Regions from separate parts of the Neobacillus sp. DHD-1R genome, predicted to be linked through region 1. Evidence: riboswitches for the same ligand, from Rfam matches in the RefSeq annotation. Region 1 holds a riboswitch; each other region holds the start of a gene.

Region 1 (4,216 bases):
GATCAATTGAATGAGTGTATAGGATAACACCATTGATAAAACAGGCGACACAATCCAAACGGTAAGTAATTGAACAACAATCCCTTTTTTCAGTACCGACTTCCCCTGCTTGGCAAAGCCCATACCGATAATGGAGGAGGTGGTGATTTGTGTTAACGGGACAGGAATCCCAAACACGGATGCTATAGTTACAATGGTTGCACCCGTCCCTGAAATCACACAGCCCTCTTCCAGTTTAAGTGTCGTTATTTTCTTACCATTTGTTTCAAGGACGCGATGCCCGAGCAGCAGCGCCCCGCCTGCCACGAATAAGCCACCCCAGAAGATCCCATCTCCAGTTGAGAGAATGTTGGCTCCCACCAATGGACCAACTGCATTCGCAACATTGTTCATGCCGGCTGAAAAGGCCTCAAATAATCCCATAAATACGACAAGCGCAGACAAGAACGGAACGGCTTTCGGCGCTGCCATCCATTTTTTTAGCCGTTTATTTTTTAATAAATAAGAAGCTAAGATGGCGATGATAAATGCCGCGAATGGGGTAAGCAGCCAAAAAAACATGATCCAGACTATTTTGCTTACAAAAACAGATTGGTAAACAATCCCTGCCCCAATGACGGAACCTACTGCCACTTCACTAGTTGATAGCGGAATTCCGAAGATGTTGGCTAAAAATAAGGATAATGCCGCTGAAGCTAACACAATTAAGGCAATTGGGATGGTAAAGGTACTGTTTGGTACAATCCCGCTCCCAATTGTTTTAACCACTTCTCCCCCGCCAAGCCATGCGCCAAAGAATACAGCGATACTGCACAGGAGCAGGGCAAATCGTTTTTTTACAACTCCTGCTCCATAAGCGATGCCCATCGAGGCCGCAGCACCGCTGGCACCAATATTTATGGCAAAAAATAAACCAATACTTACTGCAATAATTGTGAGCAAAGATAATACCCTCCTTTAGCCTCCATTAACGGGTGTGTAGACCACACTCCGTCTTGCCGCTTCCTACCCAGCGTCCTGCTCGTGAATCCCCATCGTCCCCAACAGGTTGTGTACAAGGGAAACAGCCGATGCTTGGATAATTATGATCATGCAGGGTGTTGTATGGAAGATCTTTTTTCTTGATATAGTCCCAAACCTCATCCCATGTCCAATGAATCAATGGGCAAATTTTAATATTCTCGAATTTTTCATCCTTATTGATGAATTCAGTGTTGGCTCTTGTCGGTGACTGTTCTCGGCGAAGACCGGATATCCACGCTTGTTTAGCCGTTAACGTTTCTCTTAATGGTATGACCTTGCGAATATGGCAGCACTGGTTCGGATCCCTTTTCCATAAAGCTGAGCCATATTCTGCCGCTTGTTCATCGAGACTAACCTTTGGCAGTTTCCGCTCGATTCGGAGCGTTGGGAAACGGGCTTCTATTTTATCAATCACCTCGTATGTTTCTGGAAAGTGCAGTCCAGTGTCTAAAAAAACAATATGGGCATCTGGTTTTACCTGTGCGATTAGATCGATTAACACAATCGCCTCTGCCCCAAAACTTGATGAATAGACGATCTGCTCTTCAGGATAGGAATTGTAAGCCCATTCTAAAACGGAACGTGCCCCTTTGGTTTCATCCTCAATAGGGAATGTATCTGATATTTGTTGCCAATTTTGATAGGTTATTGCAGAATTCATGGTCATATGCCTCCTTTTTTCCATTAAAAAAGACAGTCTTCCACTCTTGTAAAGTGAAGACCGCCTCTAGTTTCTCTAGTCAGCGATTTTTATTTGGTTGAAGACGAACCTTTTCGTTTTTCTCAATTTGGACAATCTTGCCGTCCTGGACAACTAGTGTGATCGAACCAAATTTCAGTGATTCCATCATTTTCTCAATATGGGCAAGGAGTTCTTCCTTCTCATCAGTGTTCAGCTTGATTCGCCTCCTTTCGGATCATTAGCATGAGCATCATTCATCAATGTAACGCTCAGCACCCATTCCACAAAAAACACCTTTCCCCTTCGGAAAGGTGTTACCACTAGTATGGTGAACACCTTATCTCCCAAAATGACTTCACATTTTGCTGGAATTGGCACCTTGCTGTGCAGGTTGCCGGGCATCGTTGGGCCAGTCCCTAAGCCACTCTTGATAAGTGATTAACTGATTTTATGGAATTAATCCTACCATACCAATAGGTTTTATGTAAATAAAAAAATACAATTTTTTAAAAATTCTTGTTAATACCGTTTTTTCAATAGGTCATTAGTCTAATTTAACGAGAATTTGGACTGATTTTCCAAAAATTTTTTTTAAAAAAACCGATACCAATTTCAATAAATTGCATTTACTGTAATGTGAAGGAGGATGATGTTTATGACAGAGATAAATTTTCATCAAATTGCCCATGAGCTGTTAAATAAGGAAGTAGAGGTTGTAACTCTTCAAGGAACTTTTACAGGAAAACTGCTCGATGTTGGTACGGATGTTCTTGTTATAGAAAGCCGTGGTCGAATCCGCCCGAGGTTACTAGCCGTAAGAATTGAAGTTATCGTAGCTATCTTTCGGGTAGAGCACATGGCGAGAGGACCATTTGGTTTTAGTCCTGAGGAACATAAGGTTGAACACGATCGCGAAGAAAGTAGCAATGATTAGCGACAAAAGGTCGAAAAGAGAAAGCAAGTATTAATATGGTGCTTTCTCTTTTTTATAGTTACAAAAAAAAGCAGTCCTGTATAAAACAAGACCACTTAGAGGAAAAGTATCCTATTTATTATTTTTTTCCTCACCTAGTGAGGGAAGTCCCGAAAGATACCCCACATATCCCGGATTTTGCGAACTGTTCATGAGGTAGGCATGGCCATCAAGGTTCTCCACCATCTGTAAGCCAGTCGATTCCCCGCCTCCAGGTACGGAGAGAATTCGTGAAAGTTTCTTAGTCTCTACATTGTATGCCCATGTGTAATTATTTGCATGGAGACCGGAATCCTCCGCGATAAATAGTGTTTTCATTTTTGGTGAATAGATTACATTATCAGGATTTGCAATTTTATCAACGTTGGCTGTGTTTCCATCAGCGTCAGGAGCAGTCAAATCCTCACCCATTAAATAACCAGACATGTTGACAGGTACATAATGGCTGTTTATCTTTTGTCCATCTTTCGTTTTCCGATTGGGTTTGAAGGAGACTTCGTATATTCCTCCTGCACTAATCTTCGGTAATTGGATATCATCTACGGGAGCTGTTGGTTCAGGTAACATCGTCCCTTCTTGATAGGAGATGGCTAAGTAGGCTTTATTTTCTTTTTCGTTAAAATCAAGACCTTCCATCTTATTAAATTCTACTGTTGCACCAAGGTATGCCGCATAACGATGTGTCTCTAGGAATGCTGCCGCTTTGTCCATTCCTGGTTTCACTTTAACCCATTCTACTTTTTTACCGTTAGCTGCTGTTTTGATTGGGGTATAACCATCATTTTTCCCTTTAACGGCGTCGTCGGTTACGTCAAAGATATCACTGAAATTTGTTATGTCTGCTAACTTCTGAATTTCTTTATCTGTAGAATGACCAAGCTTAATCCATTCAAAATTGGCTGAACCGCCTTTTTCAGTTCCAGTCTGCACCCATTTGGCGGCATATAACGTACCTGCTGATAAATCTTTCTCTTTATCTGCTACATACATAAATAATCCGCCAGGGTTGCTGTCCACCCCATAAATAACCGTTTTGTTATCTGGCATGACCTTTACGCGTTCGAATGCCATTCTGCCCATGCTATAATGTTTAACAACACTAGTAAACCCATCTGCCTTAACGGTTACTTCCGGTACATGTCCATAATAGTAGGGATTTCCTATTAAATTTGGATTGTTATAATAATTCCGCATAAACTTAGTAACTGCTGAAGAAGCAGGATTCAATTCATGGGCTCTTGCATCGGGATCGGTTTCCTCTGATCCAAGATGTGTATTCCATGGAGTTAATAAGCCAGCACAAGGCTTCCAAATCCCATTTACCTCAGAAAAGTCAATTGGCTTAATATCAATAACAGTCAATTTGCCCGTGGCAGGATCCATCTCAACAGTACTTAAGCTCATGGTTCCCGGATTTTCAAGACCATTCTCATTTTTAGGCATTGATTCATAATGACTGATTAAATAATAAGTATTTTCAGGAAGACCAGGAACCTTCATAAGACTATTCATGTCTGGAGCTGATGAAACATATGGTG
Region 2 (4,216 bases), 1.1 Mb from region 1:
GATCAAGGTGCTTTTTCCAGCACCACTATAACCAATGACCCCGAAAATTTCTCCTTCTTGAATTTCAAGATTCACATCATCGACTGCTTTTAATTCACCTTGTTTAGAAGGGAAGATTTTCCGGGCGTTTTTTATTGAAATCACTGTATCACCTACTTTTTATCCTGATTACGGAAACTTGTAACATGTACTGATTCTTTGAATATAGGGTTTGATTGTTATGGCGAAAAGATTCTACTATTTTGGAAAAATAAAAAACCTTCCTGCGCAGGCAGAAAGGCATAATAAATATAACCTTTCTCCCATCTTCCAAAGCTTATGCTTTGTGTGAATTGGCACCATTTCAATATAAATATTGACGGTTGCCGGGCTTCATCGGGCACATCCCTCCACCTCTCTTGATAAGAGTAAACAGCATACTATATTCAATTAATACGTTAATTTGTGTAAGTAAGTTATTTTACAAAAGTTATCGTATCACGGATAAAAAAGGGTGTCAACAAAAAATCATCATATTCGAAAAATTAAATCAAGGAAAATTTAGGCATTTGTTTTCAATGATGCTAAACCTGTCGCTGCTTCAATTGCTGCTTCAAGGTCCTCAATTAAGTCCTCCACATTCTCAATTCCAATCGAAAGGCGAATTAAATCCTCCGATACACCGGCAGCTTTAAGTCCTTCGGCATCAAGTTGCTGATGCGTTGTGCTGGCAGGATGAATGATTAAACTTTTCGCATCGCCCACATTGGCCACATGTGCCCAAAGTGTTAAAGAGTCAATTAGTTTTGCTCCTGCTTCTTTTCCGCCTTTGATACCAAAAACTACCATTGAGCCTGCACCTTTTGGTAAATATTTTTTCGCTAATTCATGGTCAGGGTGTGAGGCATGCCCTGGGTATGAGACCCATTCTACAGCAGGATGATTTAATAAATATTCAACCACTTGTTTTGTATTGGCCACATGCTCTTTCATCCGAACATGAAGAGTTTCTAATCCTAGTGTAAACTGGAAGGCATTTTGCGGACTTAAGGCAGGTCCTAAATCACGCAATAATTGGACACGTGCTTTGATAATATAGGCCACAGCCCCTAGTGCCTCTGCGTATACAAGTCCATGATAGCTCTCATCTGGCGTGGTGAAGCCAGGGAATTTTGGTGAATTCCAATCGAATTTACCGCCGTCAACAATAACGCCACCTGTTGACGTTCCATTTCCTAATAGCCATTTTGTTGCGGAGTGGACAACGATATCTGCCCCGTACTCAATCGGTCTGCAGAGATATGGTGTGGCAAAGGTATTATCAATGATTAACGGAACCCCAGCTTCATGAGCAATTTCTGCTACTTTTTCAATATCAAGGACACGTAAGCTTGGGTTTCCAATCGTTTCAGCAAAGACTGCCTTTGTTTTTTCAGAAATGGCAGCGCGGAAATTTTCAGGATCCTCCGCATCGACAAATTTCACCTTAATGCCGTATTTAGGCAAGGTAACTGCTAATAAATTATAAGTTCCCCCATAAAGATTTGAGGCAGAGACAATTTCATCGCCAGCTTCAGCAATGTTTAGAATAGCAAGTGTAATGGCAGCCATCCCGCTGGCAACAGCCAGTGCTCCCACACCACCTTCTAATAACGCCACTCTGTCCTCAAAAACAGTCGTGGTTGGGTTGTGGATTCGTGTATATATGTAACCTGGTTCTGCTAAGCTAAACAAGTTTGCCGCATGTTCCGTATTTTTAAATTGATAGGCATTGTTTTGATAAATTGGCACAGCACGCGCACCCGTTACCGGGTCTGGAGACAACCCTCCATGAACACTTAATGTTTCAAACCGATACTTCTTTTGATCCTCTCCCATTACACTCGCTCCTCCTTTTAACAATCAAATTGAAAAACCCCCGCTTCCAAAGAAGAGGGGGTCCACTCTTCTCATCTTCCAGAGCTATTGCTCTGCTGGATTTAGCACCGTGTTATAAACCGGTTGCCGGGCTTCAAAGGGCCAGTCCCTCCGCCACTCTCGATAAGAATATGCATCGTTCAATTGTTGTCTATTAATAGAATATTTAAATAAAACAATACAGCAAGTTTAATTCCGAGTCAATACCTTTGATTAAATTACTTTTGCAAAATTTTCCTGTGCTTTTGTTAAAAAGAAAATGGATTCTAGTAATAGAGTGGTTCTTAGTGGCGCAGATACCTTTAAATGTCCTTTTCGCTCCAAAACGCGCAGTTGCTCCGTCCCTTCAAACAGCTGTTTCATTGCGCTATGAGTTCCGCTGATCGCATCTATTGTCTGTGACCCTTCTTGTACTTCTAGGAAAGAGATCCTGCCCTTTTTGATTACTAATTGAATCGTTTGCTGCTCACAAAGAAATCTTACCGTGACATCTGCCTTGTCAATTAATCCACGAACATGTCTTTGCAGATTAAAATTCTCTAAGAATGTTTGTGTCATCTCCCTCATTTCCATCACTCCGGTCTACTCGTTATATATATATCTTATTCCGCAAGCAGAACCGGAATCCTTTCCTAATCACTCGACATTTCTCACGGCTTTCAACTCATTTCCTGAGAAATATGTCGTTTTCCGAGAGTTAAGAGTGATTTACGTTGTGGACGAAGTGTCGGAAAATAGTCAATTATTCAACTTTTGTTTCTACCTATTTTTTATAAAATGAAAATATAAATTTGAGAGGAAGTGGAATATGTTTTTTAAACCACGTACTGAACCAATTGAAATAAAAATACTTCGCTCACTAAACACACGAATGATATTAGCTGAAAATGACTTGGTACGTTATCATAACCTCTTGAAGGGATATGAAGGTGAGGTAATGTTTGACTCCCTGACAGAAAAGTTACAATGTCAAAATTACCTTTTAAATGATTTATTGCTTGAGACAATTGGTGCTAAATTTCAAATAGATTCTTTGCTGATAACTCAAGAACCGCTTTACCTCTTTGAAGTAAAAAATTATTCAGGTGATTATTTCTTTGAAAATGGAAGGTTCTATACTTTGAATAAAAAGGAAATTCCTAATCCGCTGCTCCAATTGGAAAGAAGTGAATCTCTGCTTCGTCAGTTGCTCCACAGTCTTGGTTATCATATCCCGATTAAAGCATATGTGGTCTTTATTAATCCCCATTTTCATTTATATCAAGCTCCACTAAATAAACCCATTGTTTACCCAAATCAAGTTAATCAAGTTAATCAATTTATGAAAAAATTGAACTTACTGCCTTCCAAGTTAAATGACCGCCACAAGAAGTTAGCCACTCAATTAGTTTCTTTACACCAAACAGAATTCTCTTATGACAAGTTACCCTCTTATAAATATCATTCGCTGAAAAAAGGTTTGAATTGTGCAGCCTGCTGCTCATTTAAGGTGAAGGTTGAGAATCGAAAACTAGTTTGTGATGTTTGTGGGCATCAAGAAGAAATTGATTCCGCAATTTTTAAAGCCGCGGTGGAAATTAAGTTATTATTCCCTAATGAAAAAATAACGACGAATGGGGTTCATGACTGGTGTCAAGTGGTGATTCGAAGAAGACAATTCGGAGAGTGCTGATGCGGAATTTGAATTATAGTGGAAAGACTAAGGGGTTCTTTTATGAGTAAATGTTAATTAATGTAATTTCACTTTAATTGTGACCGTTCAGGCTCTTGTTTGAAGGGCCATGGGCACAATTATTTGTTATTGTGACCGTTCGAGCTCTTGTTCCAAGGGCCTCGGGCACAATTATTTGTTATTGTGACCGTTCGGGCTCTTGTTCCAAGGGCCTCGGGCACAATTATTTGTTATTGTGACCACCAAAGCTCTTTTAAAGATGGAACGAGCATTATTAATTTACACAACGGTTTTCAAGGCGCTCCTACATAAAAAAGCAGATACCCATTCGTATCTGCTCCTTAAGATAAATGCTGTTTTATTTTTTCAAGTAAATAGGGAACGGAATGAAAAGCGTAAATTGTTTCTTGCACCTTGCCATTTTTGAAGAGCAAAAGACATGGCACACTTTCGACCGCAAAATTTTTAGCCAGTTCAGGATAAAAATTCAAATTCATTTTTCCCATTTTAATGTCTACTAGTTCCTCTACGATCTGCAGCATCCTGGAAGCTACCTGACAGGTGCCGCATAGTGGTGTATAAAAATATAACAGACCACTTTCATCTTGATTGAGGAAGCCAGCCAACTCATTTCGATTCCATTCGTTC
Region 3 (4,216 bases), 2.4 Mb from region 1:
TGCAGAACGCCAGATTTTTCACAAACGTGGACATCAAGGCTGCACTTGATAACAAAAGCTTAAAGATGGAAACCATCAACCAAGCACTAGGTCGCCGCTACGTACAAATGTTCAAATATGGCATATTCGACCGACCAATCGTGCAAGGTACCATCGACGCTGAGACGAACGGTTCCAAAGCACGCGAGATCGCCGAGCAGACAACAGTTCTGCTAAAGAACAAGGATAGCCTGTTGCCGCTTGACGGTTCCGTGGATTCAATCGCTTTGATTGGGCAGTCAACCTACGTCGACGCAGCTGTCGCCGGTGGTGGCGGCAGCTCAAGGGTCAGTCCACTTTATACAGTTTCACCGCTTCAGGGTCTGCAGAACACCTTAACAAAAATAGGTTCAGATGCTGTGATTACCAAGGTGACAGTGAAAAATGATAATAGCAATCTTAGTGAGGCTGTTGCTGCAGCGAAGGATGCCGATGTTGTCATCCTTATGGCTGGAGTTGTGACCAGCGAGGGCCGCGACCGCCCAAGCTTGTCTCTTCCAGACAATCAAGATGCATTGATTTCAGCCGTAACCGCTGCAAACAAGAAAACCGCTCTCGTGCTCAAAGATGGCGATCCAGTTCTTATGCCTTGGGTTAACGAGGTTCCAGCAATACTCGAGGCATGGAATCCAGGCCAGGAGGACGGCAATGTTGTCGCCAACTTGTTATTCGGTCTCGCCAACCCATCAGGTAAGCTCCCAGTAACCTATCCAGTAGCAAAGGCAGACACGCCAACGAGCACCGCCGATCGTTACCCTGGAATCAATACCGGCGTGTTAGACAGTACTGGTAAGGAGATTCCGCAAGTGTATTATTCTGAGGGTCTAGAAATGGGCTACCGCTGGTACGACGCCCAAGGCATCAAACCGCTTTTTGCATTTGGACATGGTCTGTCCTACACCAACTTCGAGATTTCTAAGCTCGTTGTCACACCAAAGACTACTGATGGTACCAAGCCAATTAAGGTATCGTTCTTCGTGAAGAATACCGGAGACGTTGCGGGCGCTGAAGTGCCGCAAGTCTACCTAGGTGTGCCTGAAAACGCGAACCAGCCGCCTAAACGCTTAGTTGGTTTTGAGAAAGTCCGCCTAGAACCAGGTGAGAAGAAGCATGTCACCATTACCATTGACCCATCAGCGTCTAACCATCCACTGTCCATTTGGGATGCCGAAGCTGACGCGTGGAAAACGCTTGACGGTAAGTACGAAGTGAAAGTCGGTAACTCTTCTGATAATGTTACGCTGACTGACTCCATTACGGTACGCACGCCTGCAGGTCACAGCAAGTGAAGCTTCCATTTCTAATACTATAAGGTAAAATGAAAAAGAGGGTGTTTCCATGTTAATTGGAACTCCCTCTTTTTGGTATTTTAACGAGAAATAACTTGTTTAAATAGCCTCCTAAATTGCTCCCGATCTTCTGCTGTAAAAGGCTTAGGACCCTTTGTTCGCTTTCCGCTTTTTCGAGCCATTGCACTTAAATACCGTGTTTGTAATAATTGGTCAATGTTTTCAGTTGTATAGCTAAACCCTTTATGGTGGAGAACGATACAACCCTTTGCTAACCCTAGCGAAGCAAGACCATAATCTTGTGTCACAATGATATCTCCTGATTGTGCTAACTTCATAATCCGATAATCAGCCGCATCTGCCCCAGAATCAACATAAATGATTTCCACTCCTGATGGTTGTTCCGCATTGGAAAAATGAGAAAAACTCGTAACAAGGGTAATAGGAATTTCCGCACTTCTACCTTCAGAAATAATAATATCTTTTACCGGACAAGCATCTGCATCAACATAAATTTTCATCTGTATCGCTCCTGAAAAGAAGTTTGAATTACTAGTGATACTAGTGATAAATTGGGCTTTTGTCAAACATCTAATCGTGGGAAAGTTCTCTTACGTTAATGCTTTAACGCATCGGGGGTCTGACCCCCTATCTCAAAACTCTAATTCTTGCAAAAATATTGACATTTAATCAATATCGATATAGGATTAACAATAATTTAATAGTTAACGATCTTATCCAGAGAGGTGGAGGGACTGGCCCTGTGATACCTCAGCAACAGCCTTATTTATTATGTGGACTGTGCTAATTCCAGAAGCGTCAAGCTTGAAGATAAGAAGAGTAAGCTGCTTTTGCATGCGACCAAACCTCTTCTTATGTGTAGAAGAGGTTTTTTATTTTTCTCATGGTGAATTCTTTAAATATTACTAGATTTGGAGCTGATTGAATTGACAAGAACATTAGTGAAAGCACCTTTTAAAGCAGATCATGTCGGAAGTTTTTTAAGACCGGAGCGATTGAAAAAGGCACGTTTACAAAAACAAAACGGGGAAATTACTGCAGAACAATTACGTCAAATTGAAGATGACGAAATTATTCGCCTGGTAGAAAAACAAAAAGAAGTGGGATTACAGGCTGTAACGGATGGAGAATTACGACGAGCTTGGTGGCATTTCGATTTTCTCGGAGGTCTTGTAGGGGTTGAATTTGTCGAAACCAAAAAAGGCTTACAATTTAATGGGGTCGAAACAAGACCACATGGCGTAAAAGTAACAGGCAAAATTGATTTCGCCAATCATCCCATGATTGAGGATTATAAATTCTTACACAGCATTGCCGGTGACCACGTAGCGAAATTTACAATACCAAGCCCCAATATGTTAATTGTCCGCGGACAGGGTATTAGTGAAGTCTATGATCACCACGAGGAATTTGTAAAGGATTTAATCCATGCTTACCAAAAAGCTATTCAAGCTTTTTATGATGCTGGGTGCCGATATTTGCAACTAGATGATACCTCATGGGCATCGTTATTCTCAGAGGAAGGCAGAGATAAACTGAAGAAGGACGGTCATGACCCTAAAGCCTTAGTTCAGACGTTTGCTAGAGCCATTAATGAGTCCATTGCGAACAAACCTGATGATTTGGTTATTACGATGCACATTTGTAGAGGAAACTTCCAATCTACGTATACTTCTTCAGGCGGATATGATTTTGCATCTGAACTTATTTTTGGGGGATTAAACGTGGATGGGTTATTCCTAGAGTTTGATGATGAACGTTCTGGTGGCTTCGAACCACTTCGCCATGTCAATCGGGATGACCTCCAAATTGTCTTAGGATTAATCACCTCTAAATTCGGTGAACTAGAAGATCCAGAAAGAATAAAGGCAAGAATAAAAGAAGCAAATCAATATGTCTCTTTGGATCAGCTTTGCCTAAGCCCACAATGCGGTTTCTCTTCAACCGAAGAAGGAAACCTGCTAACCGAAGAACAGCAATGGGACAAAATACGTCACGTCATCGATATCGCAAATAGTGTTTGGAACTAAATAAATAGGCTTATGGGGTCAGACCCCCGGCGTAGTAACGCGTTAACGCACCGGGGGTCTGACCCCGCCTTTTACTATCTTTTTACCACATTTCACAAATATTTCAATATTAATCCATTTTCTCTGATTCGATAGACGGTATACTACGATTAACTGCAGAAGAAGATTCCCCTCTTAGCCTCCTTTGTTATTTTTCCAAACCAATAAACTATAGAAAGCTGGTTGATTTATGAAAAACAGAAGTCATACGAAGGTTCGTCATGAAGGAAACATGTTAGATGTTAAAATGCGGGTGCATCAGTTTGAAAATCCCAATGAACATCAGGAATTTCTTAGAAATTTGGCTATTAGTTCTGAATTTGAAATGCGATACCGTGGTTTGCTAGAATACTATGGAAAAGAGTTTATCGCCTATAAACAGCAAAAGCCCTCAGACAAAAACCGCAATGAATTTCTTCGTATCATCTCACAGTTTATGACCACTTGTTTAGAAGATCATTGTCCACCCTCTTGGCAACAATGTCAGCCCCCATTTTGGGAAGAACTCATCTTCACCTTTTATCCTCATAGCATGAAAATCTCAGCAGAAGAAAAAGAAGTAGAAACCTTTTTGTCACAGTTAAAAAGGTTTGTAAAATGGCTTGATAAAAGGGTTGGCACCTCCTGGTATCAAATTGTGGAAGAATATATCTTTATAGCTCACTCAGAACTCAAGACCTGTGAACACCTGCTGAATGCCATCTTTTTGAACGACTATCCTCGTATTTACCATGATGACTGGAATCCCATCCAAGATCTTGAAAATATAAATCACAAATTTGAACAATGCACTGATCA
Region 4 (4,216 bases), 1.8 Mb from region 1:
CATTTTGATAGTCATTTTTAATGTTTACCATATTTTTTTAGCATTAATTAAGCTATTGGACCGCCTTTTTCTGCAATCTCAGCCGATACATCCGTGAATTTTTTGAAGTTTTCGCGGAACTTTGCTGCAAGTTCTTTTGCTTTCTTTTCATAGGCCTGTGGGTCTGCCCATGTTTTATTAGGCTGAAGAACCTCATCAGGTACACCTGCAATATGAAGCGGTATATTTAAGCCAAAGATATCGTCTTTAACTGTTTCCACATGGTTGAGTTCACCTTCGAGTGCTGCTTGAACCATTGCACGTGTATAGGATAGCTTCATTCTGCTGCCGACACCATATTCACCACCGGTCCAGCCAGTATTGACTAAAAAGACATTGGCATTGTGCTCCAATATTTTTTCACCTAGCATGTCTGCATAGCGGTTCGCAGGAAGTGGCAGGAATGGTGCACCAAAGCAGGTAGAAAAGGTTGCCTGTGGTGAAGTTATTCCACGCTCTGTCCCGGCAAGCTTGGAGGTATAGCCGCTTAAAAAGTGGTACATGGCCTGTTCCTTTGTTAATTTTGCAATAGGAGGTAAGACTCCAAAGGCATCCGCTGTTAAAAATACAATCGTATTTGGATGTCCGGCAATACTAGGCTGAATGATATTCTCTATGGCATCGATTGAGTAGGCAGCTCTAGTATTCTCTGTCAGGGTTCCATCATCATAATCAGGGATTCTTGATTCAAGATCGATTGTCACATTTTCAAGAACGGTACCGAACCGGATGGCATCAAAGATTTGTGGCTCTTTTTCACGTGAAAGATTAATACATTTAGCATAGCAGCCACCCTCAATATTGAAGACACCATTGGAAGACCAGCCATGCTCGTCATCACCAATAAGCCGTCGATTGGCATCAGCAGAAAGAGTCGTTTTTCCTGTTCCAGACAAACCAAAAAATAAGGCAACGTCGCCTTCTTGGCCGACATTTGCTGAACAATGCATAGAAAAAATATGATTCTCAGGTAATAAATAATTCATTACTGAAAAAATTGATTTTTTCATTTCCCCTGCATACTCAGTTCCACCAATTAAAATAATTCGGCGTTCAAAGGAAATAATAATGAAGGTTTCAGATTTTGTACCATCAACAGCTGGATCTGCCTTAAAGTTTGGGGCAGAAATAACAGTAAATCCGGCATCATGTGTGAGCAATTCTTCTTCTGTTGGACGAATGAATAACTGTTGCGCGAATAGATTATGCCATGCATATTCATTGACAACTTGGATTGGTAAACGAGATTTTTGATCCGCACCGGCGAAGCCTTTAAATACAAAAATTTCCTCTTGTTGTTTTAAATATTCAAGTACCTTTTGATACAGGTTAGTGAAAACTTCTTCAGAAATTGGTTGATTTGGACCCCATGCAATTTTATCCTTCGATGACTCTTCCATGACAATATATTTATCCTGTGGTGACCGGCCTGTGTATTTGCCAGTCGAGACACTGACTGCGCCTGATGAAGTTAGCGATCCTTCATTTCGGGCTAAGACTTTTTCGACCAGTTGAGGGACGGATAATTGTACCTGAACATGACCTTCTTGCAACAGTTGTGTTAATTCATTTGGAATATGAACAGAATTCATTGACTGAAACCTTCCTTTATCCATGTTTTTATGTTTATTATGATAAATAGTATAACACATTAATTCTAATAGTCTATACTATTCTGAAAAATTTGCTAATAATTCTTGCTTAGATAGAAGTTACACTAAACGGTATATCATCTTATATATAAATAGGAAAGAAAAAAGTTTTGTATAAGATGTTCACAAATGGTTATTTTAACTAAAAATTTATTATTAATTTATTGACATTGTTCGACAGTGTGGGTTATGATTTACCCTTGAACGGATACTCTCTTATCCCGAGCTGGTGGAGGGACAGGCCCTATGAAACCCAGCAACCTGCAAACGAAAAAGGAAATTTGATAAAAGTGTTTTTTTATTTATCATGATTTTTTCGGGCAAAGGTGCTAAACCTGAAGCAAGGCTAGTCCTTGAACGATAAGAGTGAAAGGCACGCAAAACTTTTGCTAACAACCTTTCCTCACACGATGGAAGGGTTTTTTTGTATTTTTAGCAAAATTTTACGTGCTACATAGGTGCTGCTTTTTATTCCATCGTAAGAATTTGCTAAAGGGTTAGGACAGTTGATAGTTTTGCTAATAATAATCCCATGTTTATTTCATACTATTAAGGGAATGAGTTCCGTATCAACTTGAGGTTTAACGGCAAGTTCACACCAGCCCTATACAGTTAACCTCACTTTATTTCAAAAATATAGGAGGAATTCAGATGTCAACAAAACGTCGTTTGTTCACTTCTGAATCAGTTACTGAAGGTCATCCGGACAAGATCTGTGACCAAATTTCTGATTCCATTTTAGATGCTATCTTAGCCAAAGATGCTAATGCCCGTGTTGCGGCTGAAACTTCAGTAACAACAGGATTAGTGCTTGTTACAGGCGAAATCACTACCTCTACTTACGTTGATATTCCAAAAATTGTTCGTGAAACCATTAAAGGCATCGGATACAATCGTGCTAAGTATGGCTTTGATTCCGAAACTTGTGCGGTTTTAACTTCTATTGATGAACAATCACCAGATATCGCCATGGGTGTTAACCATGCCCTTGAGGCACGTGAAGGTCAAATGTCTGATGAGGAAATTGAAGCGATTGGTGCGGGAGACCAAGGGTTAATGTTCGGTTTTGCATGTAATGAAACAAAAGAACTTATGCCTCTTCCCATCTCACTTGCACACAAGCTTGCTCGTCGTTTAACAGAAGTTCGTAAAGAAGAATTACTTCCTTACCTTCGTCCAGACGGAAAGACTCAAGTAACAGTAGAGTATGATGAGAATGACAAACCAGTTCGAATTGATACAATCGTTATTTCAACCCAACATCATCCAGAAATTACGTTAGAGCAAATCCAACGTAATGTAAAAGAATATGTCATCAATCCGGTTGTTCCACAAGAACTAATCGATGAAAATACAAAATATTTCATTAATCCTACTGGACGCTTTGTTATCGGTGGACCACAAGGAGATGCAGGTTTAACAGGCCGCAAAATCATCGTTGATACTTACGGAGGTTATGCTCGTCATGGCGGTGGTGCCTTTTCTGGAAAAGATCCTACCAAGGTTGACCGTTCTGCTGCATATGCTGCTCGTTATGTTGCAAAAAATATTGTTGCTGCAGGACTTGCAGAAAAAGTAGAAGTTCAGCTTGCCTATGCCATTGGTGTTGCTAGACCCGTTTCAATTGCTGTTGATACGTTTGGAACTGGTAAAGTTAACGAGGATATATTAGTGGATCTTGTCAGCGAAAACTTTGATCTTCGCCCAGCAGGAATCATCAAGATGCTTAACCTTCGCCGTCCAATCTACAAGCAGACAGCTGCATACGGACACTTTGGCCGTACAGATGTTGACCTGCCTTGGGAGCGCACAGATAAAGCAGAGGCATTACGCCAGCAAGCTAATCTATAATCTAAAAAGCTCTTGCGCCTTGATTAGATGCAGAAGCAAAACACATAAAGGGGAGTTGCATTTTGATGTAACTCCTTTTTCTATTTTTCGTCTGTTTTAATGTTATGGATGTTATAAAATTAAGTACAATGTTTAAGTAGGACTATAGAAGTGAAAAATGATTGTACAGTAAATTTTCTAATGTTACAGTGCCATTTTCGCCATAATAGTGGTAGTATAAGAGAGATGTTTTTTCAAAGAACATTTTAATTAAATTGAAGTAGGTGAGGTACATAATGTGTGGTTTTATCGGTTGTGTACACGACATAACACAAAACTATAGCGATGAACAAAAACAGCAGTTTAAACAAATGAACGATATAATTACCCATCGTGGACCGGATGATGATGGCTTTTATTATGATGACCATATTCAATTCGGCTTCCGCCGTTTGAGTATAATTGATATTGAAAGTGGTCATCAGCCATTAACGTATGAAAATGAGCGCTACTGGATTATCTTCAATGGGGAAATTTATAATTATGTGGAGCTTCGTGAAGAATTGCTCAAAGAAGGACTATCATTTGCGACTAGTTCTGATACCGAAGTAATTATTGCTCTATATAGCCATATGAAGGAAAAAGCAGTTGAAAAGCTTCGCGGCATGTTTGCTTTTGTGATTTGGGATAAACAA

What was found. A riboswitch is a leader RNA that binds a small molecule or an ion and turns the genes downstream of it on or off. The one in region 1 is predicted to bind S-adenosylmethionine.
Region 2: it holds a riboswitch for S-adenosylmethionine, as region 1 does, so the genes downstream of both, AC3ANL_RS05210 (O-acetylhomoserine aminocarboxypropyltransferase/cysteine synthase family protein) here and AC3ANL_RS10940 (YezD family protein) in region 1, are expected to answer to the same signal.
Region 3: it holds a riboswitch for S-adenosylmethionine, as region 1 does, so the genes downstream of both, AC3ANL_RS23060 (5-methyltetrahydropteroyltriglutamate--homocysteine S-methyltransferase) here and AC3ANL_RS10940 (YezD family protein) in region 1, are expected to answer to the same signal.
Region 4: it holds a riboswitch for S-adenosylmethionine, as region 1 does, so the genes downstream of both, metK (methionine adenosyltransferase) here and AC3ANL_RS10940 (YezD family protein) in region 1, are expected to answer to the same signal.

The regions. Positions count from the first base shown of each region.
Region 1 is NZ_CM173232.1:2,266,503-2,270,718, reverse strand. It holds gene cysP (sulfate permease) at 1-942, opposite strand, end outside; gene AC3ANL_RS10945 (phosphoadenylyl-sulfate reductase) at 968-1,684, opposite strand; gene AC3ANL_RS10940 (YezD family protein) at 1,764-1,874, opposite strand; SAM riboswitch class I at 2,040-2,142, opposite strand; gene AC3ANL_RS10935 (hypothetical protein) at 2,361-2,639, shown strand; gene AC3ANL_RS10930 (PhoX family protein) at 2,751-4,216, opposite strand, start outside.
Region 2 is NZ_CM173232.1:1,118,134-1,122,349, reverse strand. It holds gene AC3ANL_RS05215 (methionine ABC transporter ATP-binding protein) at 1-144, opposite strand, end outside; SAM riboswitch class I at 300-408, opposite strand; gene AC3ANL_RS05210 (O-acetylhomoserine aminocarboxypropyltransferase/cysteine synthase family protein) at 541-1,857, opposite strand; SAM riboswitch class I at 1,926-2,026, opposite strand; gene AC3ANL_RS05205 (hypothetical protein) at 2,110-2,463, opposite strand; gene AC3ANL_RS05200 (nuclease-related domain-containing protein) at 2,705-3,568, shown strand; gene AC3ANL_RS05195 (thioredoxin family protein) at 3,910-4,216, opposite strand, start outside.
Region 3 is NZ_CM173232.1:4,664,455-4,668,670, forward strand. It holds gene AC3ANL_RS23050 (beta-glucosidase) at 1-1,328, shown strand, start outside; gene AC3ANL_RS23055 (YaiI/YqxD family protein) at 1,409-1,849, opposite strand; SAM riboswitch class I at 2,060-2,166, shown strand; gene AC3ANL_RS23060 (5-methyltetrahydropteroyltriglutamate--homocysteine S-methyltransferase) at 2,276-3,379, shown strand; gene AC3ANL_RS23065 (hypothetical protein) at 3,609-4,216, shown strand, end outside.
Region 4 is NZ_CM173232.1:4,070,114-4,074,329, reverse strand. It holds gene pckA (phosphoenolpyruvate carboxykinase (ATP)) at 48-1,631, opposite strand; SAM riboswitch class I at 1,905-2,058, shown strand; gene metK (methionine adenosyltransferase) at 2,343-3,542, shown strand; gene asnB (asparagine synthase (glutamine-hydrolyzing)) at 3,818-4,216, shown strand, end outside.